2 regions of the Tatumella sp. UCD-D_suzukii genome follow, and region 2 is predicted to be linked to the other one. Evidence: predicted binding sites of a transcription regulator. Region 2 holds the regulator's gene; the other holds the start of a gene.
The links. Region 2 encodes CRP, which controls carbon source genes, mostly activating them, when cyclic AMP is high. Its sites were predicted from a motif close to ATGTGANNNNNNTCACAT; they were not measured.
Positions count from the first base shown of each region.

Region 1 (3,427 bases), on a different contig from region 2:
TACCCGTGGTGAAACTCAGGCGCTGGTTACCGCGACACTGGGTACTGCGCGTGATGCACAGAACCTGGACGAGCTGATGGGTGAGAAGACCGACAGCTTCCTGTTCCACTACAACTTCCCTCCATATTCTGTCGGTGAGACCGGAATGGTTGGTTCGCCTAAGCGTCGTGAAATCGGTCACGGTCGTCTGGCGAAACGTGGTGTGCTGGCAGTCATGCCAAAACAGGATGCGTTCCCGTACACCGTTCGTGTTGTTTCTGAAATCACAGAATCAAACGGCTCATCTTCAATGGCTTCTGTCTGTGGTGCTTCTCTGGCGCTGATGGATGCCGGTGTTCCTATCAAAGCTGCCGTTGCCGGTATTGCGATGGGTCTGGTAAAAGAAGGTGATCGTTACGTGGTACTGTCCGATATTCTGGGCGATGAAGATCACCTGGGCGATATGGACTTTAAAGTTGCCGGTAGCCGTGAGGGTGTCACTGCCCTGCAGATGGATATCAAGATTGAAGGTATCACTCGCGAAATTATGCAGGTTGCACTGAACCAGGCTAAGGGTGCGCGTCTGCACATCCTGGGCACCATGGAACAGGCTATCAGCACCGCACGTGTTGAAATTTCTGAATTCGCACCGCGTATTCACACTATCCGTATTAACCCGGATAAGATCAAAGACGTCATCGGTAAAGGTGGCTCTGTGATCCGTGCCCTGACCGAAGAAACCGGCACCACCATCGAAATCGAAGATGATGGTACCGTGAAAATCGCTGCAACCGACGGTGACAAAGCGAAAGAAGCCATTCGCCGTATCGAAGAAATCACCGCAGAAATCGAAGTGGGTCGTATCTATAACGGTAAAGTGACCCGTATCGTTGATTTCGGTGCTTTCGTTGCGATCGGTGGCGGTAAAGAAGGTCTGGTACATATTTCTCAGATCGCTGATAAGCGTGTAGAGAAAGTGACAGACTATCTGCAGATGGGTCAGGAAGTACCGGTTAAGGTACTGGAAGTCGACCGTCAGGGTCGTGTCCGCCTGAGCATCAAAGAAGCGGTTGAAAAGCCGCAGGCAGAAGAAAATACCGCGGCGAACCCGGCTGACGCTGGTTAATCGTCCGATGATTATCCTTCCCTCTGAGTATTCAGGGGGAAGGATTTATGTTATCGCGAGGGCAGGATTCCTTTGCACGGCAGGCGGATGAAAGGATATTCATCCTAATGTTTGTATTCGGGAGTGGGATAATGAAGCCTTATTTGCGTTGGGGTTTTGTTGCAGCAGCTTTAGTGCTTGCAGGATGCAGCAGCTCTGACAACTGGCGTCAGAATGAAGTTCTTGCTGTCCCTTTGCAACCCACATTGCAACAGGAAGTGATTCTGGCAAGGATGGAACAAATACTTGCCACTGGTGCCCTTACAGATGATGAACGCGCACAGCTTTTATATGAGCGCGGAGTGTTGTATGATAGTCTTGGTTTGCGGGCACTTGCACGGAACGATTTTTCCCATGCATTGTCTATAAGACCAGATATGCCGGAAGTGTTTAACTATCTTGGCATATATTTAACCGAGGCAGGTAATTTTGATTCTGCCTATGAAGCGTTTGATTCTGTACTAGAGCTTGATCCAACTTACAATTATGCGCATTTAAACCGAGGTATCGCCCTCTACTACGGTGGACGATACAAGTTAGCGCAAGATGATCTGCTGGCGTTTTATCAAGACGATCCTAATGATCCGTTTCGTGCGCTTTGGCTCTATCTCGCAGAACGTGAGATTGATGCGAAAAAAGCGAAAGTCGCGCTCAGACAGCGTTATGACTCTGCGAATAAAGATCAATGGGGATGGAATATTGTCGAGTTCTACCTGGGCGATATCAGTGAGAAAACACTGATGCAACGACTACAGGCAGATGCAACGGATAACACCTCGCTCGCTGAACATCTCAGTGAAACCAACTTCTATTTAGGTAAGTACTACCTAAGTCTGGGGGAGAAGGACAACGCAGAAGCGTTGTTCAAACTGGCGGTTGCCAACAACGTGAATAACTTTGTTGAACACCGATACGCATTGTTGGAACTGGCAGAACTCGGCCAGGCACAAGACGACTTATCAGAATCTGACCAGCAATAGCTGACGAAAATTGACACCCTTTTTTTTTTCCTGTCATCCTTCGGGGTGAGGGGTGTTTTATTCGTCAAAAACTTCTAATTTGAGCCGGTTCACACTTTTCAATGAAAATAACTGAAAGTTTTCATGACGAGTTATGTAGACTGGCCGCCGTAATCTAAGAGGCACGTGTACTACATGACTGATATTCAAACCACTTTTTCCGATCTGGGCCTTAACGAATCCATCCTGTCTGCGCTGAATGACATGGGATACGTTAAACCATCACCAATCCAGGCTGCCTGTATTCCACACCTGCTGGCAGGTCGTGATGTCCTGGGTATGGCTCAGACCGGTAGTGGTAAAACAGCGGCATTTTCTCTGCCATTGCTGAACAACATTGATCCTGCCCTGAAAGCACCTCAGATCCTGGTGCTGGCGCCAACGCGTGAGCTGGCGGTACAGGTAGGCGAAGCCTGTAATGAATTCTCTAAACACATGCGCGGTGTAAACGTCCTGGCCCTGTACGGTGGTCAGCGTTACGACGTCCAGCTGCGCGCTCTGCGTCAGGGACCACAGATTGTTGTGGGTACACCTGGCCGTCTGCTGGATCACCTGAAACGCGGTACCCTGGATCTGTCCAACCTGCGTGGTCTGGTACTGGATGAAGCTGACGAAATGCTGCGCATGGGCTTTATCGAAGACGTAGAAACTATTATGGCCCAGATCCCTGAAGGCCATCAGACTGCGCTGTTCTCGGCGACTATGCCTGAAGCTATTCGTCGCATCACCCGTCGCTTTATGAAAGATCCGCAGGAAGTGCGTATCCAGTCAAGCGTGACTACGCGTCCTGACATCAGCCAGTCTTACTGGACTGCTTATGGCCGTAAGAGTGATGCGCTGGTGCGTTTCCTGGAAGCTGAAGATTTTGATGCTGCAATCATCTTCGTTCGTACCAAAAATGCAACGCTGGAAGTGGCTGAAACGCTGGAGCGTAACGGCTACAGCAGTGCTGCCCTGAACGGTGACATGAACCAGTCACTGCGTGAGCAGACTCTGGAGCGCCTGAAAGATGGTCGCCTGGATATCCTGATTGCAACCGATGTTGCTGCACGTGGTCTGGATGTTGAACGTATCAGCCTGGTCGTGAACTACGACATCCCGCTGGATGCTGAATCTTACGTTCACCGTATCGGCCGTACCGGTCGTGCGGGTCGTGCGGGTCGCGCTCTTCTGTTCGTAGAGAACCGTGAGCGTCGTCTGCTGCGTAACATTGAACGCACCATGAAGCTGACTATCCCTGAGGTAGAACTGCCGAATGCGGAAC
Region 1 covers NZ_JFJX01000067.1:112,703-116,129, forward strand. Annotated here, with positions in the region: gene pnp (polyribonucleotide nucleotidyltransferase) at 1-1,105, shown strand, start outside; gene nlpI (lipoprotein NlpI) at 1,237-2,124, shown strand; gene yrbN (protein YrbN) at 2,226-2,282, shown strand; gene CG67_RS15650 (DEAD/DEAH family ATP-dependent RNA helicase) at 2,299-3,427, shown strand, end outside.
Region 1: a site for CRP is predicted at 2,202-2,219, ahead of yrbN (protein YrbN). Genes of this name have one in related genera too.

Region 2 (3,427 bases):
TCAGGCGTCAGCATCGTATGCTCACGTGAAAGCGTCGTCAGCACATTGATATGCTCGACAATAAACTGACTGTGTGTCACCCAGAGGTGCATTTCGCTAAGGTATTCGGTATCAAAGCCCGGTTCCTGCATAGCCTGGTTCAGGGAGCTGAACAGTGCATTGTGTTGCTGGTTAGCTTTTATCCTGATAGCTTCGGCCTCTTCTGCCCCGGGGGACGGCCCGAGAAGGACTTGCAGCGCTTTCTGATAGGTGGACAGGACATCCTGAGCATTTTGCCTCAGTAAGGCACTCTGCCATTGTGGCCATAACCACAGCATGCCGGCGAAAGAAATCAGGCAACCGAGCAGGGTATCCAGCAGGCGCGGTACCAGAAAGTGTGCACCGTTCAGTGCGAGCAATTGCAGGCTATACACTGCGGTCACGGTAGTACCGATAGTGGCCCAGCCGTAGTATTGCCGTGAGAACAGGTTGCTGAACAGGGTAAGCAGCAGCATAGTCAGTAAAATGGCGGGTTCCGGTGTGGCGAGCTGTAAGGAAAGCGCGGCAATAATCAGCCCGGCAAACGTCCCTAAGGCCCGGTGCTGTATCCTCACACGGGTAGCGTTATAACTGTTCTGGCTGACCAGAATAATGGTCATCAGTACCCAATAAGGCTTGGGCATGTTCAGCGACAGCGCAAGGGTACTGGCCACCAGAAGCATTACCGAAAAGCGACCGGCTGTGCGTAATGCCGTCGATTTTAATGACAGATAACTGCGTAATGCACTCAGGAAAGGTAACCGGCGTTTACTGTCAGCCATTACATCACGGCGGTAAAGCGGAGCCCGTGACTGCAGTACTTTTGCAATTTTAGAGAAGTGATATCCGAAGAAAGACCCCACCGGATTATCCGGGTGTTCACGGGCAATATTTTGCAAGTCTGCCAGTGATCCTGCCATTGAAAAATGTCCGGGAATTTGATGATAAAGAATATTATCTGCGGTACTCCTCAGCTGCGTACAAATTTCATCGGCGTTTTGTTTAATGATCGCGGCAGAACCACTTTTTTGGATCAATGTGCGCACATCGTCCGTTTCACCCAGCGTGACGGAAATATGTTCCTGTAAATCTTCAGCCATGATAAAGGTGCGGATCAGATATTTCTCGCGGCTGTTTTTGTCGGCAGACAACATATGGATCTGCTGGTAGGCGGTAGTGATCAGGTCGACGATTTTTTGCTGCCGGTTTAACAGCGCAGGCAACGATTTTTCCGTGTCTGTCGGGTCTGTTGTGGTCAGCAGGTGATATTTATCTTCGCAATAGCTGGCCAGCGCCCGATAGAGCAGACTGAGCGTTTCGCGCAGGGGCTGATCTTTCGACAATCTGAACCAGAACCAGTTAAAAAGCCCGTACCAAAGGGTTCCGCCGCCATACAGTAACGGTGGCCCCCAGAGAGGCATCCGCCCTGTCAGGCTGAGTGTGAAGGTCATGGCGATAAGCGCACCGGGTAACAGCCGGCCATACAGGGGGCTTATCTCTCCGCACACGCCAATCAATAAGGGCAGGGTAAAAACGATAAAGGGTAGCGGAACATGTCGCAGTAATAACCACTGCAACAGGAAACTGCTGAAGGCAAACAGCATTCCTCCGAGGACGATTCGCTCAAAGAAACGGCGGTGTGGGGTATCCAGTCCGGCGATATTACAGCAGGCAGGGATAAGGGAAAACAGCAAACCTTTCTGCAGGTTGCCTGTTAGCCCGCCAATCAGAACAGGCAGGAAAACGACCAGTGTCTGGCGCAATGCATAGTTAACTTCGGGGTGATAAATCAGTCGGCGCCACATCGAATACAATCGCTGATAAAAAGTAAAACAGAACACGGTAGCGGCAGGCTACCGTGTGGATGGGAAGTTAACGGGTCCCGTAGACGACGATCGTCTTGCCGTGAGCAGAAATCAGATTCTGATCTTCCAGCATTTTAAGAATTCGTCCGACGGTCTCCCGTGAACAGCCGACAATTTGTCCTATTTCCTGGCGGGTAATTTTAATCTGCATCCCGTCCGGATGGGTCATAGCATCAGGCTGACGTGCTAAATTCAGCAATGTCTGGGCAATACGGCCTGTGACATCAAGGAATGCCAGATTACCGACTTTTTCGGACGTTACCTGTAACCGGCGCGCCATCTGTGAAGATAAACGCATCAGAATTTCGGGGTTCACCTGAATGAGTTGTCGGAATTTTTTATAAGAGATTTCAGCAACCTCACATGCCACTTTGGCACGTACCCAGGCGCTGCGTTCCTGATCTTCTTCAAAAAGTCCCAGTTCACCGATGAAATCTCCCTGGTTAAGATAAGAAAGGATCATCTCTTTTCCTTCTTCATCTTTAATTAAAACAGCCACGGAGCCTTTCACAATATAGTACAGGGTTTCTGCTTTCTCACCCTGGTGGATAAGGGTACTTTTGGAAGGATACTTATGAATATGACAATGGGACAGGAACCATTCGAGTGTAGGGTCTGTTTGTGGTTTACCGAGAACCATTCTCTTTTATCCTCTGTTGTAATCGTGCCGGAAATACAGGGGTAAGCTCCTGCCAGGCAAGGAAGTCATAGGGTATTTTTATTGGCAATTACCGCAGAAAAGCAGATTTTGTTCCGGAGCTTTCTACCGTTTCACCATAATTGTAATCTGATAAAAAAATGTCTCACTCTTTGTTTGTAGCACACACTGGCGCAACTGTCTCCTGTTGTATGTTCAGACTGTAACGAATGCCAGCAGATTGCTGTTTATCCTTTGAAGGAGTAATCTGAAACCTGTTTTTTCAGAGCAGAGAGTAAGCATAATGCAGGCACGCGTAAAATGGGTTGAGGGACTCAGCTTTATCGGAGAATCGGCTTCCGGACATCAGGTATTAATGGATGGAAACTCGGGCGATAAAGCGCCAAGCCCGATGGAAATGGTGCTGATGGCCACCGGAAGTTGCAGCGCCATCGATGTGGTTTCAATCCTGCAAAAGGGGCGTCAGGATGTGGTGGACTGTGAAGTTAAACTGACCTCTGAGCGCCGGGAAGAGGCACCTCGTTTGTTTACGCATATTAATCTGCATTTTGTCGTCACGGGGCGCAGTCTGACGGATGCTGTGGTTGAACGAGCTGTCACATTGTCTGCTGATAAGTATTGCTCAGTGGCACTGATGCTGGGGAAAGGTGTGGAAATTACGCATAGCTTTGAGGTGATAAGCCTTTGAAAGCCTATTGAGTGCCATCATGGCACTCAATACGGTCTACTGAAACTGCTTTTCTTCCATTAACCGCTTCACCAGTGGTGTCATGATTAACTCCATTGCCAGCCCCATTTTTCCGCCCGGCACGACCAGTGTATTAATGTGCGAAATAAAAGACCCCTGAATCATCGCCAGCAGGTAGGGGAAGTTAATGGCTTCCAG
Region 2 covers NZ_JFJX01000007.1:16,417-19,843, reverse strand. Annotated here, with positions in the region: gene CG67_RS02865 (YccS/YhfK family putative transporter) at 1-1,823, opposite strand, end outside; gene crp (cAMP-activated global transcriptional regulator CRP) at 1,891-2,523, opposite strand; gene CG67_RS02855 (OsmC family protein) at 2,825-3,229, shown strand; gene CG67_RS02850 (phosphoribulokinase) at 3,266-3,427, opposite strand, start outside.